Regions from separate parts of the Halomonas sp. ATBC28 genome, predicted to be linked through region 1. Evidence: predicted binding sites of a transcription regulator. Region 1 holds the regulator's gene; each other region holds the start of a gene.

Region 1 (7,597 bases):
GATTCGTGACTGCCGGGCTGAAGTAGGCAAAGTACGCGAGATGTTCGAGTACTACGCGGGGTGGTGCGACAAGCAGCATGGCGAAGTGATTCCAGTGCCTACCTCGCATCTTAACTATGTGCGCCATGTACCTTACGGCGTGGTGGGGCAGATTACCCCCTGGAATGCCCCGATGTTCACCTGTGCCTGGCAGTTAGCCCCTGCCATTGCGGCGGGCAATGGTGTGGTGCTAAAGCCTTCCGAACTGACGCCCTTTTCATCGGTGGTGATTGCCAAGCTACTTGAAAGCGGCGGACTTCCTAAAGGGCTGATCAATATCGTCAACGGGCTGGGCAAGTCGACCGGCGCAGCGCTGACCGACCACCCTGCCATCAGCAAACTGGTGTTCGTGGGCTCTCCCCAGAGTGGTCGCATGATTGCTGAAGCGGGCGCGAGGAGGTTGGTGCCCAGCGTGTTAGAGCTGGGGGGCAAATCCGCCAATATTGTGTTTGCCGATGCCAAGCTGGATGAAGCTGTCGCGGGTGCCCAGGCGGCCATTTTTGCCGCCGCCGGCCAGAGCTGTGTGGCGGGCTCGCGGCTGTTGATCGAGCGCCCGGTGTTTGAGCAAGTCACCAGCCGTTTGGCGCGGGCGGCGGAACAGATTTCGGTGGGCCTGCCTAACGATGAAGCGACCCGCATGGGGCCTTTGCAGAATCACCGCCAATTTGAGCAGGTCACACGCATGATCGACGCGGCGGTAGCCGCTGGCGCAACGTTGTTAACGGGCGGTAAACGGCCAGAGGGATTACCTACCGAGGCTCAGGGCTACTTTATCGCCCCTACCGTGCTGGTCGATGTCACGCCGGATATGGAGATTGCTCAACAAGAAGTGTTCGGTCCGGTGCTGGTGGCCATGGCCTTTGACAATGAAAATCAGGCCATTCAGCTCGCCAACGAGACCCGCTTTGGCTTGGCTGGCGCCGTTTGGAGCCAGGACGTAGCGCGAGCGCATCGCGTAGCTGGGCAACTGCGTGCTGGTACGGTATGGATCAATAGCTATAAGGCGATCAGCGTGATGTCACCGTTTGGTGGCTTTGGCGATAGCGGCTTCGGTCGCTCCAGCGGCTTGGATGGCCTGCGCGAATATACGGTGCCGCAAAGCGTCTGGGTGGAAACAGCCCCTGAAGCCAGTGTGGCGTTCGGTTACGGCAGTGGTGTTGGTTGATCGCTTACCGAGCCTGGGGCGCGAAACGCCTGCATCCAGCGCTGCAGGTGGCGTAGCAGCAGAATGCTGGCCTTGGGCTGTTGGCGGCCTACCCGCGTGACCATGTGGGCCTGGGAGCGCTGAAAAAGCGGATTATCTACCGGGCGCGCCACTAACGTGCCGAGCTCTAAATCGTGGGCGACGGCAAAGGCGGGTAGCAGTGTAATCCCCATACCGCTGCGCACATATTGGGCCAGAATCACCATTGAGTTGGTATTCATCGCCATGCGCGGGGCTATACGCGACTGCTGAAAGGCTTGGTCAACCATTTGACGCACCCCATGGGTAGTGTCCCACATGGCCATGGGCTGGTCGCTAAGCTGGGTAAGCGTGAGCGGCGCCGTTTGGCTGGTTAACGGGTGGTCGGGCGGCAGAATGGCCATGAGTGGCTGAGGAGTAGATGACCAGAAACGCAGCTGGGGATGGGTACGCTCATGGAACATCAAGCCGATATGACTGTGATCGCCGACAACAGCGTCAATAATGCCCGAGGTGCCTGCGGTATGGATATCGAGCTGAATGCCCGCATAGCGTTGGGTAAATTCATGCAGTGGGGAGGCTACTAGGTCACTGACAAACCCTTCTCCGACGGTAAGCGATATCTTGCCGGTTTCCATGCGTTGGTAGGATTCAAGTGACGCAATAAACCCTTCATCAAGGGCGCCGCGGCGCTCGCAGTACTCAAGCAGCATTTCGCCTACCGGAGTAGGCGAAATGCCGTCGCGCTGACGCTCCATAAGCGTCGCTCCCAAGGCTTCTTCCAGCAAAGCAATTTGCCGGCTTACCGCCGAGGGAGCAATATCCAAGCGCGCCGCTGCGCGGCGCACGGAGCCAGACTCAAGGGTAACGCGAAAGTAAACGAGGCGTTGATGAGGTATGTCCATCGATAGCTTTTATACCTCTACCTTGTTCAGCCTAAATTTATTTAATCTAAGCCGTTACCCTATGCCAATCGTAAACCGCTACAAATACTTGAGTAGTTTTTGCAGCTTATTCATATCGGCGGAATCACCCACTAAGCGCACGTCGCCGTTTATCATGCCGTCGAGAAAGGCCTGCTGTGTTGGCTTTTTGAGCACTTTCAAGGCGGTATTCTGATCACGGAAGCGTAGCTCAAGATCTAAGTCCACAGGCAGCCCTTTGCCGGTACTGATACTTTTCGGTGTCATCCGGTAGTGGCGGGCAATACTTAGATCTTCCGTGGCAATCCCCCAGTCCAGGCCGCGCATGCGTTCTAACTGTTCACGAAAGCGCGGCTTGCGGCGCAGGGCACGTTTGAGCAGTACGCCCAGTAGCCACAGCGTCAGCTTGAGCTTCATTAAGAAACGGCGTCCTTAAGTCCTTTGCCTGGCTTAAAGGCAACGTTTTTGCTGGCCGGAATCTGCAGCGGGGCACCGGTTTGCGGATTTTTGCCGGTACGTGCTGCGCGCTCACGTACCGTGAAGGTACCAAAACCAATCAAAGCGACATCTTCGCCCTTAGCAACGCTGTTGGTGATCTCATCCAGAATAACGTTCAGCACTTGGCCAGCTTTATCTTTGGATAGGTCGGCACTTTCAGCGATGGCTGCAGCGAGTTCAGGTTTGCGCATAAGGAATCTCCCCTTTTTAAAAGAAATCAAACATCAAACAAATGCATGTTGTTGGGTGCGTAGCCGATTAGGTTAGCTTCTCTAGCCTAGTCGTGAACGCGACGAAAATCAGCCTAGCAGTGCAGGTGCTGCTCTGGAAAGCTCCACTTTCCTTCTCACGCAGCCGCCTGTCAACGCAAAACCAATCAAACGACCGTCTTTATTTTCAGCCAAGGCACTGATATCACCGCCTTCGCCTTCAATTCGCCAGTGCTCAGGCGTGTTCGTTGGCGGGTAGGCCACCACTGGTAGCAGCGGCGTTTTAACCACTACCGGCCAAGCACCGAAGCTAACCGGCGTAGGCGCGCCTGAAAGGGTTGCCGCCAGCGCCTTAACGCTGGCTTGTAGTGGCTGCACGTACATGGCATTAACACCGTCTACGCAGGCTGCATCGCCTAGGGCGTGGATATTGGAGTGCGATGTACGCAACTGGCGGTCAACGACTATACCGCCAGGTGATACGTTTAAACCAGCCGATTCGGCAAGTGCTGTGCGAGGTGCAAGGCCGGTTGCCATCAACACGAGATCGGCGCTGACAGCGTCGCCGTTATCCAGACGTAATACGATATCTTCGCCGCTTTCGGCCGCTATCGAATCAATCGAACGTGCAAGGTGAAGATGGATACCTGCTTCGCTAAAGGCATCGCCTAGGGCGTTCCCTAAGGGCGGTGGCAGCAAGCGAGGAAGTAGGGTTCCTTCTGGGGCAATGAGGCTGACACGATGGCCGCCAGCGTGGAGGTCGTTGGCAAATTCACAGCCGACCAGCCCCGCGCCAACAATCGCCACCCGTGCAGGGCCCTGGCCTAGCGCCGTGTGAAAGCGGCGGTAGTCATCCAGGTCGTTAATGGTAAAGCAGTGTGGGGCTACGCTGGGTTCAATGCTGAAGGGCACCCGTGGTGCAGCGCCAGTGGCCAGTACCAGTGTGTCGTAGCCGAGCACCATGCCGCCTTCGAGCAGAATTGTTTGGTTATCCACATCCAGTGCGGTTACCTGGGTGTGGATAACCATTTGGGCATTTAGCTCTTCGCCCAGGTCAGTAGCGCTGCGCTGGGCTAATTGTTCGGGCACCAGGCCCTTGGCGAAGCCGGTGGAGAGCAATGGCTTGCTGTAATCATCGCCGCTGTCGGCGCTCACCAGCGTGATTGAGCGTTGGTCGCCCAATCGGCGCAACGCCCGGGCAAGGCCAACCCCTGCCATTCCAGTGCCAATAATCACCAGCGCAGCGTGCGAAGAGGTTTTCTGTGTTTGGGTGGCGGGCATGCAGACACCAAAAAAGTTGCTAAATAAGGTTGCGAAAAAAGAAGCGCTAAACCGAGTCGTTAAAAAAGTCGCTGAAACAAAAGCCTTTCAGTGCTCATGTTACACTAGCCAACCCGTTAATTGCCCTGGAGAACTCGGTGACGGCTGCTGCTTTTCGGCAAACTCCTCTATTTTCCCGCTGGCGCCCGATTGATGCGGCGCGCCCGGCGATGAGTGCTTCCTGGTGGCAGTGGGTTGCCTCCACCGACTCGTTAACCGCCCACTTAATGGTCGCAGGTGGCGAGAAGCCGTTTCGAGTACGACTGTTGCGCCAGGGGGTTGGTTGGCCGCGCCAGGATGAGGCTCAGGCGCTGGGCATTGGTGCCAAGCGTTACGCCTGGCTGCGGGAAGTGGCGCTGTGCTTAGATGGAACGCCATGGGTGGTGGCGCGCTCGGTCGCCCCGCTCTCTCAGGTAAAGGGCCAACGGCTAGAGTGCCTGGGCGAGCGCTCGCTAGGTAGTTGGCTATTTCGCCAGCCGGGTTTAGTGCGTGGGCCATTGGAAGTAACGACGCATTCCCCCCAGTTTGCTAGCGTCAACGGCATACAGGAAGGCTGTGCTTGGGGAAGGCGCTCTGTTTTTTATCACGGCTGTAAGCACGGCAGTCTGTCGTTATTAGTGCAAGAGTATTTTTTGGCGGCGATGGCGGATGATCTTGGCCTGCCTTCGCGCTAGGCTAGCGCCTGCATCTTATTCTTCGTGAGGTAAGCATGGATCGTTCACTGTTGCGGCCGAAGGGATGGGCTCGCGTGGCAGATTTTTTACAGCTGATGCGCTTGAATCGGCCGATAGGCACATGGCTTTTGATGTGGCCGACGCTGTGGGCATTATGGGTGGCTGCGGAAGGTGTACCAGGGCGAAATGTGCTGCTGATTTTTGTGGCCGGCGTTTATGTGATGCGCGCTGCGGGCTGCGTGGTCAATGACTATGCGGATCGCCACTTCGATGGGCATGTGAAACGCACAAAACAACGTCCGCTAGCGACGGGCCGTATCAGCGAAACCGAAGCTCAACTGCTGTTTATCGCCCTGGTGGCCGCTGCGTTTATTCTGGTATTACTGACCAACTGGTTTACGGTGCTGCTCTCGCTGGGCGGGGTGCTGCTGGCGATTATTTATCCGTTTATGAAGCGCTATACCCACTTTCCTCAGGTGGTGCTGGGCGCGGCTTTTTCCTGGGCAATTCCGATGGCTTTTGGCGCCGTGCTCGGCCACGTGCCGCTGGAAGCATGGCTGCTATTCTGCGCTAATGTGTGCTGGACAGTGGTCTACGATACCCAGTACGCCATGGTCGATCGCGACGACGATTTAAAAATTGGCATTAAATCGACGGCCGTGCTGTTTGGAAATGCGGATCGTTTGATTATCGGCTTACTCCAGCTAGCCACCCTGGGATTGCTGGCTTGGGTAGGCTGGTGGGTTGGTTTAGGTGGTTTCTTCTGGTTAGGGCTAGCGGCAATGGCAGCGACTTTTCTGCATCAGCAGCGCTTAATTCGCGACCAGGAGCGGGATGCCTGCTTCCAGGCGTTTCTCAATAATCACTGGTCGGGACTGCTGATTTTTGCCGGTATCGCGCTAAGTTGGTGGCCTGCGGCTGGCTGATCGAGGCGATTGTCATGTAATTGTCATCAAGTCATGGTGTTATCGTCACTGACATGTCATTGATCTGTTTATCTTTGAACTGTTTTTCTTTGAACTAGTTTCTTTGAATACCGTGAGGCTCTGGTATGACCGCCAAGACCGTTCTGATTGTCGATGATGAGGCGTCGATTCGCGAGATGATCGCGGTAGCGCTGGAAATGGCTGACTATCGCGTGCTCGAAGCGGATAACGCCCAGGATGCCCATGCCATGGTGGTCGACCACCAACCCGATTTACTGCTGCTGGACTGGATGATGCCCGGCACTAGCGGTATTGAGCTGGCGAGACGCCTAAAGCGTGAAGAAACCACCGCTGAAATCCCGATTATTATGCTCACCGCGAAAGGCGAAGAGGATAATAAAATTCAAGGGCTTGAAGCCGGTGCCGATGACTATATCACCAAGCCTTTTTCACCCCGGGAATTGGTGGCACGGCTAAAAGCGGTGCTGCGCCGTGCGACGCCACGTGGCGTTGAAGACCCGATTGAGATTAACGGCCTGCTGCTTGATCCGGTGAGCCACCGGGTAAGTGCCCACGGCAAAGCGCTGGAAATGGGCCCCACCGAGTACCGTTTGCTGCAGTTTTTTATGACTCACCAAGAGCGCGCTTACACACGTAGCCAGCTGCTTGACCAAGTGTGGGGCGGCAATGTTTACGTTGAAGAGCGCACGGTCGATGTGCATATCCGCCGCTTGCGTAAAGCGCTGGGCGACGTGCATCAAAACCTGATCCAAACGGTTCGGGGTACCGGTTACCGTTTCTCTGCACGGGTGTAAATGTGCGTTTATGGAGTCGTGAGCTGTGGCGAATAGCGTGGCTGGCCACGCTGGGCACTTGCTTGGGCTGGCTGTTGGGCTCGGCTGGGCTGGGGCTCGCAGCAGGGCTTGCGGGATGCCTGTTTTACCACTTACGACAGTTACGCGAACTCTATTTGTGGCTCACCCTCCACCCTAACGATGAACCGCCTGCCGCTCGCGGGATGTGGGGCGAGCTATTCGATCGTTTATACCGCTATCAAAAAAGTCAGCGCATCACCCAAAGCCGTCTGCGGGCTACTTTGGCACGTATTCAAGAGTCGTCTGAAGCAATGCGTGATAGCGTGGTCATGCTTGATCGCCACGGTGATTTGGAATGGTGGAACAGCGCCGCCACCGCCATGCTGGGGCTACAAACCGCCCATGATCGTGGTCAACACATTACCAACCTACTGCGCGACCCGGGCTTTATCAGCTATTTTAATTCGCGTAACTACAGTGAGCCGTTAACGCTCACCTCACCGATTGATGAACGGCGAATCCTGCAGTATCAAATTACCCTCTACGGTGACGACGAACGCTTAGTGATGGCTCGCGATATCACCCGCTTGCATCGTCTTGAGCAGATGCGGCGCGACTTTGTCGCCAACGTTTCCCATGAGTTACGTACGCCGCTGACCGTTCTCTCCGGCTATTTGGAAACCTACAGTGATATCTCCGACCAGCTTCCGCCGCGCTTGGGACGTAGTATTCAGCAAATGCAGGAACAGACCCAGCGGATGCAGAATCTGGTCAACGATTTATTGCTGCTCTCGCGTTTGGAAATTGACCAGGGCGGCCAAGATCATCATCCACTGCCACTCGAGCCTTTACTGCAAAGCGTTTGTGATGATGCGCTGGCCCTATCGCATCAACGTCATACCATTACCGTCGCCCTTGAGAGCGATGCCCGACTGTTAGGCAGTGAACAGGAGATTCGCAGCGCCGTCTCTAACCTTGCCTTTAATGCGGTTCGCTACACGCCTGCTGGC
Region 2 (7,597 bases), on a different contig from region 1:
CGCGCCGCTTCGCGGATCACGTCCTGCAGGTCTTCTGGCAGGGAGTTCCAGGCATCCAGGTTGATCGTCCCTTCCAGTACCGCAGAGGGCTCGTTCCACGCCGAGGTGTAGTAGTAGTCAGCCACCTGATGCAGGCCGAATGCCATATCGTTATACGGCCCCACCCAGTCAGCGGCATCCAGCGCGCCGGTTTGCAGCGAGGTGAAAATTTCTGAGCCTGGCATAGTAACCGTACTGACGCCGATGCCGTTCATCGCCTCACCCGCCAGGCCCGGCAGGCGAAGTTTCAGCCCCTGCATGTCGTCGAGTGAGTTGATCTCTTTCTTGAACCAGCCCGCCATCTGCGTGCCGGTATTGCCCACGGCAAACGGCTTCAGATTGTGATTGGCGTAGATCTCATCCCAAAGCTCCTGACCGCCACCATGGTACAACCAGGCATTCATTTCGGTAGTCGTCATACCGAAGGGTACGGCGGTAAAGAACTGCGAGGCAGCTACTTTGCCGCGCCAGTAGTAAGAGGCAGAGTGGCCCATTTCAGCGGTACCAGCCGCTACCGCATCGAAGACTTCCAGGGCCGGTACCAGTTCACCCGCGCCGTGGACGCGGATCTGCATGCGGCCGTTGGAAAGCTGTTCTACCCGGCGGGCGAAATCATTCGCACCAGTACCCAGGGCAGGGAAGTTTTTCGGCCACGAGGTGACCATGTCCCAGGTGAAGGTTTCTTGAGCGCGAGCACTTGAGGTGGTTACGAAGGGGGCGGCAACGGCCCCGGCGACGCCAAGGCTGGCAGTTTTGAGGAAGTGACGGCGTTGCATGGTGAGCAAAACTCCGGAGATTATAGGATTTTTTTGTCAGCGCGCACAAAGGCGCAATGTCCGTTCGCCAGTATGCGCTAAGCGGGTTTTAATCGGCAAGCTATTGCACTCAACGCCACGCGCGTAGCGGCTTAAAGCGGCGTTAGCTTAGCAAAACCGAGCACTAGCCATTTCACCCCTTCGCCTTCAAAGCTGACCTGTACCCGGGCGCGGGCACCTTCGCCTTCCGCGTTAAGGATAATCCCTTCACCGAACACCGGGTGCTCAACGCCTTGCCCAACATGTAAAGCGGGTAAATCACCACTGCTCTCGACGCTTTGCTGGGCAAAGGAGGTGCGCGATGCGGTCACCGGGCGGGAAATATGCCCGCGCAGGCGAACTTCTTCCAGCAGGTGCGGCGGTAGCTCGCGCAAGAAGCGGGATGGGCGTGGAAATACCTCTTTGCCGTGTAGGCGGCGGGTTTCGGCGTGGGTCAGGTAGAGCTTCTGCATGGCGCGAGTGACGCCGACGTAACACAGCCGGCGCTCCTCTTCGAGCCTACCCGGCTCTTCCAGGGACATCTTGTGCGGGAAGAGTCCCTCTTCGACCCCAGCAATAAACACCACGGGAAACTCCAGGCCTTTGGCGGAGTGCAGTGTCATTAACTGTACGCTGTCTTCAAACTCTTCGGCTTCGTGGTCGCCAGCGTTAAGGGCGGCTTCTGAGAGAAACGCTTCTAGCGCCGCCATGCCTTCGCCCGCTTCGGGGGCTTCAAAGACATCGCCTTGGATAAAGGCGCGGGCAGCGTTAACCAGCTCTTCCAGGTTCTCGACCCGTGCCTGGCCTTTCTCGCCGCGTTCACTTTTGTGATGCTCTATCAAACCGGTATGAACGGTAACGTGATCGATGATCTCGTGCAGCGCCATACCAGAAGCATCGTTATCGAGCTGTTCAATCAGGTTGGCGAAGGTTTGTACGGCATTGGCCGCGCGACCTTTCAAGGTATCGTCGTTAATCGCATCGTGGAGTGCCTGCCACAGCTGAATGCCTTGTTCACGAGCGCGCAGGCGGACAATCTCGACCGTGCGCGTGCCGATGCCGCGGGTGGGTACGTTAATCACCCGCTCTAGCGAGGCGTCGTCATCGCGGTTGAGCATCAGGCGCAGGTAGGCCAGGGCATTCTTGATTTCCAGGCGCTCGTAGAAGCGGTGACCGCCATAAATACGGTAGGGCATGCCTTGGCGAATCAGCGTCTCTTCCATCAGCCGCGACTGGGCGTTTGAGCGGTAGAGAATGGCGATATCGCGGCGGTTAAAGCCTTCGTCGACCTTTTCTTTGATGGTGTCAACGATATAGCGCGCTTCTTCCAGGTCGTTAAACCCGGCGTAGATCGAGATCGGCTCGCCTTCGATGCCGTCGGTCCAGAGGTTTTTACCCATCCGCTCGCTGTTATGGCTGATCAGCGTATTGGCGGCTTCCAGAATCGCGCTGGTGGAGCGATAGTTCTGCTCTAGACGCACGGTATGGGTTTGCGGGAATTCCTGCTCAAAGCGGCTGATATTCTCCACCTTGGCGCCGCGCCAGCCGTAGATCGACTGGTCGTCATCACCGACGGCGGTCATTGGCGTTTTCATGCCGGTGAGCAGTTTTAGCCAGGCGTATTGCAGGGTATTGGTATCCTGAAACTCATCAACCAGCACGTGACCAAAGCGCTCCTGGTAGTGATTTAACAGCGCTGGGTTATCGCGCAGTAGCTCCAGGCTGCGCAGCAGCAACTCGCCGAAATCGACCAGACCGCCGCGCTCACAGGTGAGCTGGTAGCGCTCGTAGAGCTCAACCATCTGGCCCATGTAGGCATCGCCATCCACATTGACCTGGTGCGGGCGCAGTCCCTCCTCTTTGCAGCCGGAGATAAAGTGCTGCACTTGGCGGGGCGGGTAGCGTTCGTCGTCGATGGCGTAATCTTTCAGCAGCCGTTTGACCAGGCGTAACTGATCGTCGGAGTCGATGATTTGAAAGTGTTGCGGCAGCTTGGCGTCCTGCCAGTGGGTGCGCAGCAGGCGGTGGGCGATGGAGTGAAAGGTGCCTACCCATACATGGCGCATCGAGATGCTCAGCAGCGCCTCGAGGCGGGTGCGCATCTCCTTGGCGGCTTTATTGGTAAAGGTGACCGCCAGCAGCGCGTAGGGTGAAAGCCCTTCGGCCTGCATCAGCCAAGCAATGCGATGAACCAGCACGCGGGTTTTGCCCGAGCCTGCGCCTGCGAGCACCAACAGATTACCTTGGGGGGCGCTCACTGCTTCGCGCTGGGCGGAGTTGAGCTGATCGAGAATCGCCGTGACGTCGTCCATAGTAGCCGCTGCCGGATCAAAAAATAGGCGGCTAGTCTAGCACAGCCAGCAAACTGGCTGTGTATACAGGTTAACGATTAGGACTCTTCAGGAAAGCGCAGCGTGTTGAGGCTCTTTTTAACGGCTTTAAGCTGTTCGGCGAGTTTTGGGCCGCGGGTTTTAGCGACCCCGACCGCGAGCACATCAATCAGCACCAGATGCGCTATACGCGAGCTAAGGGGGGTATAGATTTCGGTGTCTTCATGAACATCGATATACAGTGGCAGGCTGACCTCCTCGGCGAGCGGTGAGCCGCTGGGGCATAGCCCAATCACTGTGGCACCAGCTTCACGGGCGAGCCGCACGCTGGCAACCAGCGCTTTGGTGCGACCCGTTTGCGAAATGGCCACCACCACGTCGCCATCGTTTAAGGTTACTGCCGACATATTCTGCATATGCGGGTCGGCGTAAGCCGAAGTGGAGATCTGCAGCCGGAAAAACTTGTGCTGGGCATCAAAGGCCACGGCTCCGGAAGCCCCAAAGCCATAGAACTCGACCCGGTTGGCCATCGCTAGCGCATTAACCGCTCGGCCCAGGGCGTCGTTATCCAGCCGGTCACGCACAGAGAGCAGCGTACCCACGGTCGAGTCGAAGATGCTATGGGAAAATTCAGCGACCGAGTCGCTATCGTTCATGGAGAACTGCGCGAACTGACTGCCGCTGGCCAGCATTTGCGCCAGCTGTAGCTTGAAGTCCTGAAAGCCATTGCACCCCAGCGCACGGCAAAAGCGCACCACGGTGGGTTCGCTAACGGTGGCTTCGGTGGCCAGATCCACAATTCGCATGTGGATGACCTCTTCGGGGTTGCGCAGTACAAACCGCGCCACTTTTTGCTCGGAGCGTCGAAAGTGCTCCATGCGGCGTCTCATTTCATCGAACAGGGCGCGACTCACGTTCAGCTCCTTGGGTGCTCAACCAACAGATATTCAACAGTACGTCAATATACGGTCGTTTGAAACGGCCGTTTCTGTCTGTCTGTTCATTGTTATGCTTTGCGTACATTCAATGCTGATGTTCACAGTATGCCTCAATGAGTGGATAGGGCCACTAACTATCGGGCCGTGTTTCGTCAGCGTTTAAAGGTCGTTAGCCAGTTTTTTTAAGATTGGTCATCATTTTGTCAAGTAGGTTATAGTAATAATTGAAGTGCCGCACTGCATCATAACAGTCGTCACGGATGCAGGTGGACGAAGGCATATTCATCTGGAGGAACGTCGATTATGAGAAACGTCGAACGAATCACCTCGGTTAAAAGCGAATTGCTCGACATTTTTATGAGTTTGCAAGTGGATGAGCATGCTCAGCGCCAGCGAAGTGCTGCCCAGCGTAGCTTGAGAGCGCGCCGTGGTATTGAGCTGCACAGGGAGTTCCAAAAATTATCGCGGGATATCGCCCCCTTGCCCGACGAAGATCGGCAAGAGAGCGAATTGCACTGAGGTTAGCAAACAGCAGGGAAGTGACGGCTTACCTTAAATAAGCCCTGTCACGAACACCGCAATAACGCCAGCGGGCGCTACATAGCGCGCGATGATATTCCATACGCTTTTACCGGTCGCTGAAAGTTCAAGCTCAGCTTCGACACTTTTGCGATCCAGGCACCAAGCGGCGAAGAGAATCGCGCCTAGCCCGGTTAGTGGCAGCATTATTTTGCTGGTCAGCGTATCCAGCAGATCGAACACGCCCAGCCCAAACATGAGCGGTTCGCTCCATACGTTGAACGATAGCAGCGCCGCAATGCCGAGCAACCAAGCCCCCACGCCGGCCACAACAGTTGCCATGACACGGCTGAGCGGCGTGCGCTCTTCAATAAACTCAACTACGGGCTCAAGCAGTGAAATCGCCGAAGTCAGCGCCGCAAACGTAAGCAGCAAGAAGAACATCAAGCCTAGGATCAAGCCACCATCCATATTGCCAAATGCTAGCGGCAGAGTGACGAAAATCAGCCCAGGGCCCGAAGCGACATCCAGATTATTAGCAAACACGATCGGGAAGATAGCTAAACCCGCGCCTAAAGCGATGACGGTATCCATGATGATGACCGTGCGGGCGGTTTGCAGCAGATCGATCTCTTTGTCCAAATAAGAGCCGTAAGCCATCATGATGCCCATACCCAGTGAGAGGGTGAAGAAGGCGTGGCCCAAGGCGGCTAGCACGGTTTCTGCTGTGAGCTTGCTCCAGTCCGGGTTGAACATATACGTCAACGCCTCGCCAAAGTGGCCGGTTGTCATGCCATAACCGATCAGCACGACCAGCAGTAGTGCGAGGACTGGCATCAGAATGCGTACAGCGCCTTCAAGGCCTTTGGTAACGCCGCGGGCGACAATCCCAATGACCAGCAGCATAAACACGGAGTGGCCCAGCAGCAGCAACCCAGGGTTACTCAACATGCCATTAAATAGCGCGCCAATGCCATCGGCATCTTGACCGCTAAAAGCACCGCTCACCGAGTTGACGGTGTAGTAGAGCGACCAGCCGCCAATCACGCTGTAAAACGACAAAATCAAGAAGGCCCCGACAATGCCGCTAATGCCCACGATGGCCCAGGCTTTGGGCTTTTTCGCCGTGCGCGCTAGCTCTGACATGGTGCTGGCGGGGTTCTTCTGGCCGCGCCGCCCCAATAGCCACTCAGAGACAAGAATGGGCAAGCCGATCAGCGCGATACAGAGCAAATACACAAATACGAAAGCAGCGCCGCCGCTTTCACCCACCATATACGGAAATTTCCAGATATTCCCTAGACCCACCGCTGAACCAGCGGCGGCCAGCACAAAGGTCATTCGCGATGACCACTGCGCATGCGCAAGCTTCGCCATACATCACCCATTAAGTCGATTGTTGTGTAAGTCACTGCGTGTTGAACACGCTAGTTTTCGGAAAATTGCGTCATTGCCAGCGTACTTTTCCGAAAGTAAGCGCAATTTATCTGATCGACCGCAAGCATGCCAGTTAGCTGACCTAAAAAGGTGGGTTAAAACAGTTGGCTTTGCTTTTCACCCGCGAAGGGGCCAAGAGCGGGTAATGGCGTCACTTCTCCTAGTGCGTTATAGAGTAAGCGGGCCATGTGGGGAGACTCGCGGTTGTCCGCAGTATGCACAAATAAGAAAGGGGTTTTCCCCTGACTTATCCACAGCTTTAGGCGGGCTTTCCAGGCGGTGAAGTAGTCACTATTAATCGTTTTGTCAATATGGCCAATAAAGCGAATGACAGGAAAATTTGCCGTGGAAAGCACGTGTAGCGGGAGTTTCGGCTTTTCTTGCTGGGCGTGGGCCAAGCCCAAATGGTCATTTGCCGGGGTTGAGAAGAGCGGGCGCACGTCGAGCATCACGCGGTTGGCCGAATAAGTTATCAACAGGCGGTTAAGGGCAATTTCGGCGGCCCCTTTGTGGAAAAACTCAGGATGCCGAACCTCGACCGCGCAAGGCAAATGGGTAGGCCAAGCGGCAAGTAGCGCTTCAAGCTGGGGAAGCTCTTGGGGGCCGAAATCTCGTGGTAGTTGCACCATGGTGGGGCCAAGGCGGTCGTGCAGAGGTTCTAGCGCCGCTAAAAATGCCCAGGCCTCCTCTAACCGCGTTAGCCGTTGATCGTGGGTTACGCTGGCCGGTAATTTAAAACAAAAGCGAAAGTGGGATGGTGCCTGGCGCGCCCAGGCAGCAATGGTGTCCGGCTTTGGGGTACCGCTATAAAAGGTAGTGTTGCCCTCAACGCTGGAAAACACCGCCGCGTAATCGCTTAGCAGCTCAGTTTTGGCGTGGCGTGGATAAAGGTTGCCCAGCCAGTCTTGATTGGCCCACATAGGCAAGCCTAGATAAAGAGGAAGCGTCATGGGTGCCAGCCTACATCGACAAGATCAAGCGCTAATGTAACAGGTTAAGAGCCTTGCCCGTTAAGCGTGAATGGCGGCTTTTATATAACCTTTGTATGGCTTATATGTATAGCAAGGCGCGGAAAAAGTGAAATTGTTAAGGCGCCGATAGCGCTACTATGTAGGTATAGCCCTTTATTGGCAGTAGCCGTTTACAAACAGGATAGCGCCATGTGTTCAGCTTACGTTAGCAGTGATGAAATCCGCGACCAGTTTTCCCAAGCGATGTCGGCAATGTATCAGCAGGAGGTGCCGCAATACGGCACCTTGCTGTCACTGGTTGAGGCAGTCAACCAGGAGGTGCTAGCCGCTAACCCAGGGCTAAATAACGCATTGCAAAATAGCGATGAGCTGGCGCGTATCAACGTTGAACGCCACGGCGCTATTCGAGTGGGGAGTCCAGGCGAGCTTGCTATGCTGCGGCGAATGTTTGCGGTCATGGGGATGGAGCCAGTGGGGTATTACGACTTATCGACCGCAGGCGTGCCGGTACATTCCACCGCGTTTCGGCCGGTCGCGGATAGTGCGCTCAAGCGTAACCCCTTTCGTGT
Region 3 (7,597 bases), on a different contig from region 1:
GCCCACCACCGTGTAGTAGGCCTGCGTAGTAAGTATTAATTAGCAAGCATTAATTAACCATAACGACCCGAGATATAGTCCTCGGTCTTCTTCTGTGCCGGGGTTGAGAACATCACTTTGGTGTCGTTGTACTCAATGATTTCCCCCAGGTGGAAGAACGCCGTGTAGTCCGCCACCCGCGCCGCCTGCTGCATATTATGCGTCACGGTAATGATGGTGAATTTCTCTTTCAGCTTGTCCATCAGGTCTTCGATGGTGGCGGTGGAAATAGGATCAAGCGCTGAGGTTGGCTCATCCATCAAAATCACATCAGGCTGAACCGCAATAGCGCGGGCAATACACAACCGCTGTTGCTGACCACCGGACAGAGAGGTGCCTGGCTCATGCAGCTTGTCTTTCACCTCGTTCCACAACCCAGCGTCACGCAGCGCTTTTTCAACCAATTCTTCCTGCTCGGCTTTACGGCTGACCAAGTCGTGCATGCGTGGTGCGTAAGCGATATTTTCAAAGATCGACTTAGGAAACGGATTAGGCTTTTGGAAAACCATGCCCACCCGGCGACGGAGCGCCACTTCATCCATTTTAGGTGCGTTAACGTCCAACCCGTCCATCTCGACCAGGCCTTCGGTGCGTACGCTAGGAATCAGGTCGTTCATACGATTCAAACAGCGTAAGAACGTCGACTTACCACACCCCGAAGGGCCAATCAGCGCCGTCACATTTTTCTGAAAAAGATCAATATTTAGATTCTTCAGCGCTTGGTTTTTGCCATACCACAGATTCAAATCGCGAACCCGGAAACTCAGGTCGTGGCACGCAGCTTCATTCCGTGTATAGGGTTGCCCAACCGCAGGTGTCTGCTGGCCGTTCATTACAGTTGCATGGCTATTCATAGAAATGTCCTCTATAACGCACTGGCCTACCAGCGACGCTCAAATTTCTTACGCATCACAACGGCAAAAGCGTTGAGTGAGATGAGTATGGTGAGTAGCACCAAAATACCGCCAGCAGTTTTTTCCACAAACGCCTGCTCAGGTTCACCAGCCCAGGTGAATATTTGCGCAGGCATCACTGTTGCCGCGTTGGTAAAGGAAACGCCCACATCGGGGATAAAGGCCACCATCCCTACAATAATCAGCGGCGCCGTTTCACCCATCGCTTGCGCCAGGCCGATAATAGAACCTGTCATAATACCCGGCATTGCTAAGGGTAGAACGTGATCCCGCACTACCTGCCAGCGTGAACAGCCCACCCCAAAGCCTGCGTGACGGATGGATTCAGGCACGCTACGCAGTGCGGTACGTGTCGAAATAATGATCACTGGCAGCGTCATCAATGCCAGCGTCATACCGCCCACTAATGGAGACGACCGCGGCACCCCGAAAAAGTTAATAAAGATCGCAAGACCCAGCAGACCAAATAGAATCGACGGGATCGCCGCTAGGTTATTGATGTTAATTTCAATAATCTGGGTTAAGCGGTTATCCGGCGCAAACTCTTCAAGATAAATAGCTGTCATCACGCCGATCGGGAAAGATATCGCCAGGGTGACGATCATGGTCATAATGGTGCCGACCACTGCCGATAAAATGCCCGCGTTCTCGGCAATTTTTGAATCACCCGAACCAAAGAAAGTGGTATTAAAGCGTAGATCCACCTGTCCAGATTCGACTCGGGCATCAAGGGCTTCCTGCTCCTCGTCACTCAAGCGATGCCGGTGTCCCTTCAAGTATTGATCGACATCACTATTCGCTAATACCCACTCCGCTTTACTGGTGCCGATCATGTCAGGATTGTTGCGCAACTCTAATGGAATTGTACGCACCGCCGTACGGCTAATTAACGGCAACAGCTCTTCATCAAACGCCCGCCGCCCATCGGTTTCGGCTTCTTGTGTGTAGCTAATCTCGGTTTGTATATAGGCCTGCTGGAAAGCGGGTAGACCTTTACTCAGCATATCGGCAAAAAACAGCACCAGAAAAAGGCCCGCGAGACCTAACGATCCCATGGTTATCCATTTAAGGCGGGTAGACTTTCGGTGACGCCGCTTAAGCTGCTGGCTGATTTCGTCAAAAGAGTGGCTCATCGAAACAGTTCCTCGGCGTTACAGGTTATTCACGCGGTATTTTTCACGGAAACGACGGATCATCAATACTGACACCAAGTTGAGTGCGAGTGTGATCACGAAGAGCACGAGTCCAAGGGCAAAAGCTGATAATGTTTCGGCACTTTCAAACTCTTGGTCGCCGGTGAGCGCCGCCACGATACGCACAGTCACCGTGGTCATATCTTCCAGCGGATTAGCGGTTAAATTAGGCCGCATACCCGCCGCCATAACCACGATCATGGTTTCACCCATGGCACGAGACATACCCAAGAGCGACGCTGAGATAATCCCCGGCATGGCAGCGGGCACTACCACATCACGAATCGTTTCCCCTTTGGTCATACCGAGTGCCAGCGACCCCTGGCGCATGCTATCGGGCACCGAATTGATCACATCATCAGATAGCGATGAGATAAACGGAATGATCATAATGCCCATCACAATGCCGGGTGCCAGCGCATTGTTATAAGACGCATCGAGCCCCAGAAAACCGGCAATATTGACAATGATCGGCGCCACGGTGATGGCGGCAAAAAAGCCATAAACGACGGTAGGAATACCTGCCAATACTTCTAACACCGGCTTGGCGACGGTACGCACTTTGCGCGGTGCAAATTCAGACATATAAATCGCTGAAAGCAAACCGATAGGCACCGCCACCAGCATAGCGATGGCGGTAATCATAAAGGTGCCAGCAAACAGCGGTACCGAGCCAAACTCAGCGCCGCTACCATCACCGCGACCCGCGGATGCTAAAAAGCTCGCGCCTGGATTCCAAGTGGTGCCGGTGATGAACTCCCAGAAGCTGTGCATTTGGAAAAAGCGCAGCGCCTCGGAAATAATCGAAATTAAAATACCAAAGGTCGTCAAAATGGAGATTAACGCTGCCCCAGCCAGGGTCATGCGAATGACCCGCTCAATGGCTTGACGGGCATGAAAATCGGGTTTTACTTGATTAAGACTCACCAGTAGCCCGATGGCTGCTATCACTAAGCTCGCCGCCAGCAGATAAAGCGTAGGAATGTCGGCGCCCATTAGAAGCAAAACGAAAGCGCCCAAGGCACTCACTACCACGGCTGGCCCGGCGGTGGAGAGTACTGTAAACCAAGCGTATTGGTCAGGCTGGGCGAACATCGCCGTACCCGCGCTACGTAACCGAGTGGCTTTTGAACGGCCAGCAAAAAAAGCCAGCAGCCCCAGCAGCAATAATGCACTGCAAAAAATCAGAAGAAGCTGGTTGGTCTGCATCGCATCTCTCTCACGTGGTCACCGGTTAAGAAACCTATCAACAATAACGGGTCGGCAGCTTGCGCTGCCGACCACTTTTAATCTGACCTACCAACTTACTTAAGAACGTCTGCTGTCATTGAAGTGCGATCTGCAACAGCCTGGCGCCACTCTTCGCGCTCTCCTTCTGGCAGAACGATCAAGCCGATATCACGCAAGTAGCCATCATCGCCAATCATCATTTCGCTCATAAACATATCGACGTAATCGTACATCGGCGGGACGTCTTCAGCGTGCTGGTTCTTCACGTAGAACCACAGTGAACGCGCGATAGGATAGTCACCGGAGCTGATCGCCTCAGCCTCAGGATCGACGCCATCAATGCTGGCGGCGCTGATCGTGTCAGTATTCTCTTCAAGGAAAGAGTAGCCGAAGATACCAAAGGCACCGGTGTCTTCTGAAAGGCGCTGAACGATCAGGTTGTCGTTTTCACCGGCATCGATGTAAACACCGTCAGAACGAATATCGGTGTAGCCTTCATCGCCGTAAACATCCATACCCTCAGACGCAGATTCCATTACCAGCTCTTCAAAAGCATCGCGGGTACCCGAAGTTGTCGGCGGCCCATAAATGGAGATTTCACGGTCTGGCAGCGAAGAATCGATCTCGCTCCAGTTGGTGTAGGGGTTTTCAACTAACTCGCCATCAACTGGCACCATGGCAGCTACCGCCATGAAGATCTGTTCGCGGGTTAAAGCAATGTCATCGTTTTCGCTTGATTGACCCAATACGATGCCGTCAGAACCGATTTTAGCCTCGGTGATATCGGTAACGCCGTTCTCTTCACAACGCTCGAACTCAGACACTTTCATGCGACGAGAAGCGTTAGTAATGTCGGGTGTGCCTTCACCAACACCATTACAGAACAGACGCAAACCGCCGCCCGAACCAGTCGATTCAATAACAGGCGTCGGGTTACCAGTAGTCGCACCGAACTCTTCCGTTACGTAGCTGGCAAACGGGTAAACGGTACTGGAACCAACGATTCGGATTTGATCACGGGCTTGAGCAACACCGGCAACGCTCATTACAGCAGCCGCGATAACGGTGGTTTTTAGAATACGGTTCATGCGAAATACTCCTGTTCATGTAGGGATCTGGCCTTCGCAAGGCATACCTTGCACTGGTTCCATGACAACTTCATGACAGCGAGCAAAACGTAGAAAATTTTTCGTTACATAGAGGCAACCAAGCCTTACATCACCACAAAAGTCCTAGCGCCGCGAGGGTGCATAACGCCAGCGAGGCACCTTGCAGCATGCGTCGGTCTAAACGGTGGGCTACGGTATCTGCCAAGGCGTTACCTATTAATACTGCAGGTAGGAAGGTAAGCGCGACCTGGAAATGCCAAAGCTGAATCTGGTCAGCCAAGGCAAGGGTGATTAAGGTCAATAGAGAGGTCAAAATGAAAAAGGCGGCTAGATTGCCGCGCACACGATCAGTGGGTAAGCCGTGCATCAGCAACACGATGGGTGGGCCACCAATAGCCGCAACGGTGCCAAAAATGCCAGAGAGCACCCCAGCGCCAAACAGCGTTATTCGGTTTACCGGCAACTGAAAGCGGCACAAGGTGACGAGTACCGCAAACAGGACGATGACCGCAATCAGCTTTTCTAACACAAACATGGGGGCGGCGAGTAGCAGCCAAATACCCAGCGCATTGCCGGGAAGGCGCCCCACTAGCGCCATGCCAATGGAATCCAGGCGCACCTCGTGCCAGTAATGACGCACCATCATCAGGGAGACGGTAAATCCGAACAGTACCAGAGTGACCGGCACCAGACGAGGCACTAGCATCAACAGTAGCGGTGCGCCAATAATGGCCAAACCAAAGCCGGTAGCGCGCTGCACAAAAGCACCCATTAACAGTACGGCGGAGCAAGCTAACCAAGTGCTCATCGGCATATTGACCCAAGCCAGCATGCTATCCATTCAAACTATCCATATGCTCTATCCATACGCCCTGTCCACACGCCCTATCTATTTGAAAACTATTCATCCGCAGCAGGTGCTTTAGTCAGTTTGCGCACACCGATATTGCCTAGCAACGCAGCGCCCAGCATGGTGAGTACCATGGGCCAAAGATGTTCTACCTCGAACAGCCCTACCATCACTCCCGCGAGGGCGCCGCAGGTAAACTGGATCCCGCCCAGTAGCGCCGTTGCCGTGGCGCTGATATGGCCAAAATGATCCAGTAACGACGAGATCGCGTTGGGCGTGATCAGGCCGATCATACCGGTAAACAGCATAATCAACGGCACCACGATCACTAGCGACGCGATGTCCAGGGCGGTCACCGCTACCAACCCAAGCGCGGCCACCAGCTGTATAAGCAACCCTAAACGCAAATTCTGCTGAGGAGTGCGCTTGCGGAGCAGATGAATATTGACCCGATTAGAGAGCGCAATAACGACAACGTTGACCCCAAACACTAGCGGATAAGTGCCGGGCGAGAGGCCAAAATAGTCGAGATAGAGAAACGGCGAAGCGGTCACGAAGGCAAACAGGCCCGCAAAGGAAGCCGCTACCGCACATATATAGCCCATGCCTTCACGATGCTTAAGCACGCTGGCGTAGTTGCGTATTACTTGCCGTGGTGAAGCTGCAGGCAGCGACATATCGCGGGTTTCAGGTAACCGCGTTCCTAGCAGCCAGAGCAAAAAGCCTGCGTAAACGGCTAAGAACACAAAAATCAGCCACCAGCCGGCCACGTGCAGTAGCAAGCTGCCCACTGCAGGTGCCACCAGCGGCGCCAGCATCATAATCATCGCCATGGTAGACATCACTTTGGCGGCCTCGCGCCCGCTAAAGCAGTCGCGTACAATCGCCGCCGAATTGACCACGCAGGCCCCGCCTCCCAACGCTTGAATAAACCGCCAAGCCAGCAGCGTGGGCAAACTGTCCGCCATCGTAATAGCAAGACTTGCCAGCATAAACACCACCAGTCCGCCCAGCAGCACAGGCTTTCTACCCATCCGATCCGAAAGCGGCCCAAAGCATAGCTGGCCCAATGCAAAGCCGAACAGGAATACGCTGATGGAGAGTTCAGTACGGTGAATACTGGCGCCGATGCTTTCAGCAATGATACCCATGGCAGGCAAATAAGCGTCGATAGCAAAGGGCGCCAGCGCCGTATTGGCAGCAACCAACAGTGCTACCCGGCGAGGATTAAGATCCATGGGTCTCCTTAAGGCGATAATGTACGCACTGGAATAGATAGGCCGCTAATCATAGCTGATTTTAAGGCCTTTGTCGGGATTGGAGACTATCGGTAGATAGCCCTTGGAAGAGGCCAGGGGCTTATCAAGGAGAGGGGAGCTTAGTGGTGCGTAGTGGCGTCTTGCGACTCAAGCATGTCAACCAGTGGCTGAAACTGCTCACGGTTATGCTCGTTCATATGCATTAAAATACGGTGGGCTTCCAGGATGCGATCGCGCAGTCCCTCTTCGTCTGCCGGCTCTTGGGGCAGCTCTTCAAGCTCATTGTTGAGCGTACTCGTCTGTTGTAGCGGTGCTTCCATCAGCGTGAAGAAACGCGCAAAGCCCATCACGTCCAACATCTGCCGTACATCAGGATTATCGACAATAATCGTAGGCGGCTGCTCCAGGCGCCCTTTCACCGCCATCGCGACCTTGGCCAAAAAACCAAGCGCCGTCGAATCGACATTGGTGGCTTCACGCAGGTCAATCAATACGGCACGCAACCCCGGCGTCTCGGCAAGACGCTGGGCTTGAGTATCCAGCGTGGCGCAGAGCGTCAAACGCACATCACCACACAGTTTTAGAATAAAAACACCAGAATCGAACGCCGCTTTAATGCGGCCCTCTTCAATCAGCATGACCAAATCCGCTCACCATCATGATTGTTAGATCATCGGGTAAAGCATCGCGCTCTTGGTTGGCATCAAACTCTGCATCCCCTTCGGCAAGGAGTGCATTCGTTTCTGCTAGCCGGTCGCGCAACTGCTCAAGCGTTACACTCTCGCTTACTAATTGCTCAAGCTCCTTGAGCCGCGTGTCGAGCGTTTTACCCGGCAAGCATTCCAATACTCCATCTGAGCAGAGCCATAGACGAAATTTATTCGGCAATGCACAACTCAGCGAAGGATACTCCACATCGGGGAAAAGGCCTACCGGCATTCCCTCGCCTTCTAAACGGCGTAGCTCTCCCTCTGCTGCCAACAGGGGCATGGGAAGCTGTGCG
Region 4 (7,597 bases), on a different contig from region 1:
AGCGGATGCGGCGTCGTGTTACGGGCGGCTAAAAATGCCACCGGAAACGCCATCATAATCCCTAACGCGGTGCCCAAAGTGGCGATATTGATGGTGTCCCACATGGGCTTCCAGAGCACATTGGCGTAGCTCCATTCGGGAGGGGTCATGCGGCTGATCAAATCTGCTCCCTGGCGGCCGGCATCTTCCACAAACACCCACATGGTGTTGTCGGAAATCATCTTCCAGCAGAGCAGAAATAGGCTGACACCCGCCAGCCAAGCCAGGTACTGCAACCATTGAGCGCGGGTGGTGCGCCGCCGCCAAACCGGCTGACCCTGGGGTGTAGTGGAAACAGGCATTTAAACTCTCGACAAATTAAGGGGCCAGAACTTACGGATCCAGCAGTTACTGAATCAGCGTTTACTGAGTCCAGCGGCGGACATGGCTTGAGCTGTACTCGCACAGCAGCACGATGGCGATGATAATCAGCAGAATCGCCGCGGAGGTGTCGTACTCATAGCGGCTCAGCGAGGTATTCAGCGTGGCGCCAATACCGCCTGCGCCGACAATGCCAATCACCGAGGACTCACGGAAGTTGATATCCAAACGGTACATGGAGAGCCCGATCAAACGCGGCATGACCTGGGGCTGCACGGCGTGGTTCATGGTTTGCCACCAACTGGCGCCCGTGGCGCGTACCGCTTCTACCTGCCGCCAATCCAAATCTTCAATATCTTCCGCCAGTAGCTTGGCCATAAAGCCAATCGTCGCGAAGGCCAGAGTAATCATGCCCGCAAAGGGCCCGAAGCCGAACATCACCACAAACAGAATCGCGATGATGATCTCCTGGAACGTGCGCGAAACGGCGATAATCGCGCGGCACACAAAGTAGATCGGCAGTGGTGAAATGTTACGCGCTGCCCCTAAACCCACGGGGATCGCCAGCAGCACACCCAGTACCGTGGAGGTGAGCGTCATGGTCAAACTTTCCAGCAATCCCGCGACGATATCGTCGTAGCGGCTGACAAAGTCGGGCTGCATAAAGGCGCCTAAAAAATTAACCGCACGGCCTGCGCCTTCCGCCACCCGCTCCCAGTTCACCTCAACCGAGGCAAGCGCTAAAGACAGATACACCACTGCACCAATGGCGAGCCCCCAGCGCAAGCGGGGACTGTCAATTAGCGGTAGTCGCCGCCACTGACCGTGCTGCGCCGCCTGCTGGCGTGCATGCTCGCTCATCGTGCTGCCCCCGCTTCGATTGACGACATCACCCGCGCGTAGGGAGGATTAATCGGAGCAGTGTTAGTCGCCTCATCGCCGCTGACTTCATCGTCCATTGGTTCAGGCGTGGTGTCCCAGTCCTCTTCACCGTAAATCGTGGTGAGGATCTCGCTGGTGAGGTCGCTGGGAAGGCCATCAAAGACGATTTCACCCGCCCGCAGGCCGACAATGCGGTCAGCAAATTGCTGGGCCAGCGCTACGTCGTGAATATTGATGATCGCCGCCAGTTCGCGCTCTGCGCACAGCTCACGAATCAAACGCATGATTTGGCGCGAAGTTTTTGGGTCAAGGCTGGCGGTGGGTTCATCCACCAGCAACAGCTTAGGACTTTGCAGGAGCGCCCTGGCGATACCCACCCGCTGGCGCTGGCCGCCAGACAGGGCATCGGCACGTTTATCGATGGCATGCGGCAACCCCACTCGCTCCAATAGACGGAAGGCTTCAATCACAGCCTCCTGCGGGTAGCGGCGCAGGAAGCTGCGCCAAAAGCCCACGTAACCGAGCTGACCTGAAAGCACGTTTTCCATCACGGTTAGGCGGTCTACTAACGCATACTCTTGAAAAATCATTCCCATGGAGCGGCGGGCATGACGCAGCTTATGTCCCGAGAGCTTCGTCAGTTCCGTGCCGTCCAGGCGAATGCTGCCCTGAGTAGGCTCAACCAACCGGTTCACACAGCGAATCAGTGTGCTTTTACCCGCGCCAGATGGTCCAATCAGCGCCATCACTTGGCCTTTGGGCAGCGTGAGTTCAATATCCGTCAGCGCTCGATCCCCGGTAGGGTAACGTTTACCAACGCCGGTGAGTGTCAACATGGAAGTGCCTCATCTACATAGCGGTTCGGCCAGAAGGTTGCCCTCCTGGCCGATCGTATTGGGGTACTGTTTAAAGATTAATCGCAGTCGTAGGTCACGCCGTTGGCGTCAGCGATAGTGCGAATAACCGCCCAGTTATCCTGATAAGTAATCGGAATAAACTGCGCTTCGCCGGAGTTGGCGAATTCTGACTCGAGGGCCGTGCCTTCCCAGTCGTAGCTGAAGAACGCATCCTGAATCTTCTCGGCAAGTTCCGGGTTCAGGTTATTCGCCAGCCCGTAAGCGGTGGTGGGAAAGGTTTGTGAGGTGTAGATAATTTCGTAATCACCTTCGTTAACTACACCGCGGGAAATCATCCGCTTGCCCACGGAGTTAGCAATCGCCGCCGCGTCGTAGTCTTCGTTGACCACGCCGAGAATGGAGTTGTCGTGAGAACCAGAGAAAGCGGTCTCAAAATCTTCCCCCGCTTCCATACCGTACTCAGAGCGCAGCAGCGCAGAGGGGGCGCGGAAGCCAGAGTTAGAGGTTTCTGAGGTAAACGCTAGTTGGCGACCCTGCAAGTCTTCAACGGCTTCAATGCCGCTTCCTGGGTAGGTGATAATCTCCATCTCATAGCCAAAACTGCCATCTTCCGCGGCCATCATGGCGAAGGGGCGGAAACCACCGCAGTTAACCGCGACCGGGACGCCACCGGTATTGAAACCGGCTACGTGGAGACGGCCAGCGCGCAGCGCTTCCTGCTGGGCAGCATTGGACTGCACCGGGAAGAACTGGACTTTTTTGCCCGTAGCTTCGCTCAGGTGATCCAGAAAGTCAGACCAGACATCCGCGTAAACCGCGGGGTCTTCAACCGGCGTGTAGGCAAACACTAAAGTATCCGGATCTACCCACTGAGACTCATCGCTGGGGACATCGGCGACCATATCGCCATCGTTATCCACATAGCGCGATGAAAGATCCGCAGAGGCGTTCACTGCGACCAAGGCGAAGGCACTGGCAACGGCGGCACTGATTAACGTGCGGGAGAGGGATAATGTCTGCATGGGTCACCTGTAGCGTTCTGTAGAGTTATTAAAAGATGACAACATCCTGACGACTCCAGATGACAAAAATGGGGCACTTATATGACCGCTTCGTGACGTTTTGGCGAAGGACAGTTAATCTGCAGTTTGAAAAGCCTCGTGACCGCGGCGCTCTACAAACAGGCTGTTACCGGGAATTTTTTTCGCCTGATGCTTCAGCTCAGAAAGCTCGCCTGCGATATCCAGCGATTGGCAGGTAGTCGTATCATGGATGGGTTTTACCGCAATCGAGACGCTCACAAAGGGAAAAAACGTCATTCTATTTTGACGGTTTTCGATGTAAATCCCGCCCTGAAGGCGATCAGCCTCTTCATAGAAGCCCGGTGCCATCACCTCGAATGAGTGCAGAATTTGCTGGCAAACACTTTCCCAGTACTCAAGCGGCAGCAACATCATAAAATCATCGCCGCCAATATGGCCAATAAAGCCCCCGGCATTCTCTACCTGTGCTTGCAGCAGCCGCGATAGCGAAATGATGATGTGGTCACCTCGGGCGTAGCCATAGGCATCGTTAAAGGCTTTAAAGTTATCCAAGTCAACATAGGCCGCAGCAAACCCATGCCCGGAGGCCAAATAAGCCGCCAGTGTTTCATTGATCAGGATATTACCCGGCAGGCCGGTGAGCGGGTTGGCATGCCGCGCTTGGCGCACCTGAATCGCGGTAATCTCACGCAAAAGGTCAACGATATTGCCCATCCCCAGGTAGTCTCCGTTAGCGTTAACGATGACAAAGTCCTCTTGCTCAATATCCCGGCTGTCGGTCAACTTCTGACTCAAAATCTCAAGCGGAGTATCCGCTTCGGCCACCAGCATGCGTGCATCAGCAACGTCCAGCACACGGCGCTTGGCATAAAGCGAATGGCTATAGGGGTTGGTAAATAGAGTTAAAAACGAGTTGCGTCGCACCACCGCCACGGGCTTACCATTCTCCAGCACGGCCACGCAGCGCAAGCTGGGTTGTTGGCGAAATCGCTCGGAGATATACGGCACTGCGCAATCCGTCGTTATGGCATCGGTAGCCCGTAAAATCGAGCGCGTGGTGCGACCCGCAGGGCTTTTTAATTGGGTGCTCGCTGGCAGCACCATATTGAGTTCTAAAGGCGGCTGCTGGTTGGGTCGGGCGAAATAGAAGCCTTGTAGTAGTGCGAGCCCACGGTCGAGTTCCCACAAGCAAAGATGCTCAGCAGCGGTCTCCACCCCTTCGGCGATCACTTGGCAGTCCAGGCTACGCGCCACATCGAGAATCGAACGCAGGAACTCTCGCTTGGCAGGATCCTGGTCAATGCCGGAGATAAAGTGTCGGTCGAGTTTAACGAAATCGGGGCGCAGCTCTGACCAGTGACGCAGGCTTGAGTGCCCTGCACCGAGATCATCCAGTGCGACTTGAAAGCCCATAGTGCGGTAGTGATCCACCGCTTGGCGCATTAGCTCGTAGTCGTGGATTGGCACGTGTTCAGTGAGCTCGATCACCACCCGCTCTGGGGGCAAGCCGCTGTCACGAATAAAGCCAAGCGTTAAGCCTTCACGAAAATCACGCTCTACGATCGTCAACGGCATAACGTTAAGAAACAGCAGGCCCGGCAGATCGAGCTCTGCAAAGCGGTAGATGGCTAACCGTCGGCAGAGTATATCTAATTCCACCAGCTTTCCGGCCTGAGTGGCTACTTCAAACAGTCGTAACGGCGAGTGAAGCGGCGATGTTTTAGGCCCACGAATCAGTGCTTCGTAGCCATAAATCGCCTGCTGGCTGGCATCCACAATGGGCTGAAAGAGCACGTGCAACTCTTCTGTTGCAATAATCTTTTGCAACCACTGCGATTCTTGTGCGGTCATTTGCCTGCTGCCCTATTCTGCCACCCTAATAACCAGCGGTGGTTCCTATGATGTGTCACCTTCCCTGGAGTTGGTTGATAAGCTGCAAGCAAGCGTGCGTCATTTTTGTGACGCTATAATGACAATCATCAAGGACATCAGTCAGTTGACGCTACACTGATGTTAAATGAGCGGTTTTTCCCGCGCCGGAAAGACCACCTCGCTACCGTCGGCGTCGAGCTGTCGGATATCGATAGGGTGGCCTTTTTCATCCAGCGTTACTAAGCCAATGCCGCTGGCGTTCCACAGCCGTTCACCCGCGCTGGCGCGGTCAGGATCGCGGGGGTGAACGCTTAGCTTGCGGCGCTTGGTGAACCAATTAAGCGGCGACCACGGCGCATAGAGCCAGCGATTGAGCCGGTCAAAGGTATTGAGCAGGTTTTTGGGAAAGGTGTTTTTGATCCCGCTTGAGGTGATCTGCCACAGATGGGGAGAACGGCGCTGATGACGCACCACAATGTCGTAGACAAACGAGTAGTGCACGTCGCCAGATAGAATCACGTAGTTGCCTGGGGTTTTGGAGTGCCGCCAAATCTGCAGCAGCGTATTGGCCGCTCCCCGGTGCGCCATCCAGTTTTCGGCATCCACCACCAACGGCTTACCGGCAAGGGTAAACAGCTTTTGGATTCCCTCTATCAACTTGACGCCGAACATCGGTGCGGGAGAGACAATCACCGCACTTTTGGCCCCCATTAGCGCCTGCTGCATTTCCATTAGCGCCTCCCAGTCCATCAAGCCTGAAGGCCGATGCGGGCTGCGTTCGCTGCGCCAGCGTCGGGTGCGGGTATCCAGCACGATTAGTGCGGGAGTGCCGGGCACCTGAAACTCCCAGCCCTGAAAACGCAGCAATCGCTCGATCAGCCCATCCTGTTCAGCGCAGACTAGCGGTTGTTCGCCATCACCCAGCAGGGTCAAGGCATGATGGGCTAACGGGTTCAATTTATCCGGATCGTTACCCCAGGCTTGGCAAAGCAGATAGGCCACCAGAGCGTTACCGATAATACGTTTAGAGAACGGGTGACCGTAGGCGGCGCGCTCCCAGTCGGCGGTTAGGTTCCAGTCGTCGGTAACGTCGTGGTCATCGAAGATCATCAGGCTGGGCAGGTGCGCCATCAACCGCGCACACTGGGGCAAGCCTTCAGCAAAGGCATCGATTACCGCCTGCTCCTGACGATAGAGCTCGGCGTCTTTTTCATCTAAGGCAGGCGCTTTAGGGGCAATCACCTGCCAGGGCACCGGCGACCACACCAGGCAGTACATGGCGAGCATTTCAGCCAGCGTCATCAAGTGATTATGGGCATTCGCCGAGGTAAACACTGGCTTTTTGACACCGCCGAAGAAGCGCTCGCGCAGTGCCGCGTTGCTGGTCACATCGGGCAGCAGCTCCGCGCGCCGATAGTAGCTATCCGGCGAGCGGTAGAGCGCCTGGCTATCGTCGACAGTCGCGCCTTCCAGCCGCTCATCCACCAGCCCTAACCGCTCAATCAACGCATGCACGGCGCGTAGCATCGGCCCGGCCACGTCGTCGGCGTACACCTGGTCACCGGTCATCAGCAGCCAAGCGGGCCACTCGGTGGGCGCTGACTGCTGCTCAGCAAGCCAACTGTCGGCGCGCACCAGGCCATCGGCACTGTCGTGATGGGGCTTGCGGCAGGAGCCATGCATCAGGCGGTGATGGCGGGATGCAATCACAAAGGCAGGATAGGCGGCGCCATCATAACAGAGCCACGGCGCCCACTCGGGCAGAGAGCGCCACTCGCCCTGCTGGGTTTCCACCTGCAGGTCGTACTCGATGCGCTCGTCACAGGGCAGCGCTGAATCAAGCTCACAATCAATTAGGTAGATAAAGGCCCGCTGACCGATGGGGATGCACTGCTGGTGGTGCGCTAAGCCGATTGACTGGCTATCGGCGTGCCCTGGGCGCAGCACTAATGCCATGTTCAGTGGCCGAGTGGCGACGAGCCAAAGTACCAGCCGTGTAGTGCTGATACGTCTTAATAGGGGGCCGGCGACTATATCGGGCAGCGTATCTGTACGATTCATTCGGTGCGGTCTCCATTATTTATACGAGACGATTACGCGCGACGACGGGCAGCTCCACCACGACTTTTAACCCACCAGTGCTGGCGCGGCTAAGGTGCAGTTGGCCGCTATACAGAGCGACAAGATCAGTCACAATGGCCAAACCCAAGCCACTGCCCGAACGCTGTTCATCCAACCGTTTACCGCGCTGCACCGCCTGCTGGCACTCTGATTCGTTCATACCGGGGCCGTCGTCGCTAACGGTCAAGGTTAACTGCTGCCCGTCACTCTCTAGCTGTAGCTGCACATCGCTATGCGCCCAGCGCAGCGCGTTATCCATTAAGTTACCCACCAGCTCTTGAATATCCTGCCCATCCATATGGACTTTAATCTCACCCGCCCAGGTTTGGCGCAGCTCAATGCCACGCCGCTGGGCAAGCTTGGCCAGCCCATTGAGCAGCGGCGCCAGGGTGGCATGTAAATCAATGGGCGCAAAGCGAACGCCTTCGCCCGCCGCTGAAGCGCGTGCCAAATGATGACGTA

What was found. Region 1 encodes PhoB, which activates phosphate uptake and scavenging genes when phosphate is short. Its sites were predicted from a motif close to TGTCATANNNNTGTCANA; they were not measured.
Region 2: the regulator PhoB is predicted to act here: its motif matches at 4,292-4,309, upstream of hexR (transcriptional regulator HexR).
Region 3: the regulator PhoB is predicted to act here: its motif matches at 4,525-4,542, upstream of E0L35_RS13695 (PstS family phosphate ABC transporter substrate-binding protein).
Region 4: the regulator PhoB is predicted to act here: its motif matches at 3,156-3,173, upstream of phnD (phosphate/phosphite/phosphonate ABC transporter substrate-binding protein).

The regions. Positions count from the first base shown of each region.
Region 1 is NZ_VCQL01000014.1:1,407-9,003, reverse strand. Features, by position in the region: gene E0L35_RS16150 (aldehyde dehydrogenase family protein) at 1-1,204, shown strand, start outside; gene E0L35_RS16145 (LysR family transcriptional regulator) at 1,183-2,127, opposite strand; gene E0L35_RS16140 (hypothetical protein) at 2,206-2,562, opposite strand; gene E0L35_RS16135 (HU family DNA-binding protein) at 2,562-2,834, opposite strand; gene E0L35_RS16130 (FAD-dependent oxidoreductase) at 2,943-4,133, opposite strand; gene E0L35_RS16125 (chorismate lyase) at 4,271-4,846, shown strand; gene ubiA (4-hydroxybenzoate octaprenyltransferase) at 4,882-5,772, shown strand; gene phoB (phosphate regulon transcriptional regulator PhoB) at 5,898-6,587, shown strand; gene phoR (phosphate regulon sensor histidine kinase PhoR) at 6,590-7,597, shown strand, end outside.
Region 2 is NZ_VCQL01000002.1:334,862-342,458, reverse strand. Features, by position in the region: gene E0L35_RS03605 (TRAP transporter substrate-binding protein) at 1-815, opposite strand, end outside; gene uvrD (DNA helicase II) at 947-3,145, opposite strand; gene hexR (transcriptional regulator HexR) at 3,223-4,077, opposite strand; gene E0L35_RS03590 (hypothetical protein) at 4,405-4,620, shown strand; gene E0L35_RS03585 (sodium-dependent transporter) at 4,654-5,997, opposite strand; gene E0L35_RS03580 (DUF72 domain-containing protein) at 6,153-7,007, opposite strand; gene E0L35_RS03575 (VOC family protein) at 7,218-7,597, shown strand, end outside.
Region 3 is NZ_VCQL01000010.1:205,733-213,329, reverse strand. Features, by position in the region: gene pstB (phosphate ABC transporter ATP-binding protein PstB) at 54-893, opposite strand; gene pstA (phosphate ABC transporter permease PstA) at 920-2,086, opposite strand; gene pstC (phosphate ABC transporter permease subunit PstC) at 2,105-3,355, opposite strand; gene E0L35_RS13695 (PstS family phosphate ABC transporter substrate-binding protein) at 3,451-4,464, opposite strand; gene E0L35_RS13690 (sulfite exporter TauE/SafE family protein) at 4,595-5,326, opposite strand; gene E0L35_RS13685 (multidrug effflux MFS transporter) at 5,386-6,573, opposite strand; gene E0L35_RS13680 (STAS domain-containing protein) at 6,714-7,232, opposite strand; gene E0L35_RS13675 (SpoIIE family protein phosphatase) at 7,222-7,597, opposite strand, start outside.
Region 4 is NZ_VCQL01000007.1:205,856-213,452, reverse strand. Features, by position in the region: gene phnE (phosphonate ABC transporter, permease protein PhnE) at 1-341, opposite strand, end outside; gene phnE (phosphonate ABC transporter, permease protein PhnE) at 403-1,221, opposite strand; gene phnC (phosphonate ABC transporter ATP-binding protein) at 1,218-2,078, opposite strand; gene phnD (phosphate/phosphite/phosphonate ABC transporter substrate-binding protein) at 2,156-3,121, opposite strand; gene E0L35_RS10400 (bifunctional diguanylate cyclase/phosphodiesterase) at 3,236-4,993, opposite strand; gene E0L35_RS10395 (alkaline phosphatase D family protein) at 5,156-7,075, opposite strand; gene E0L35_RS10390 (HAMP domain-containing sensor histidine kinase) at 7,095-7,597, opposite strand, start outside.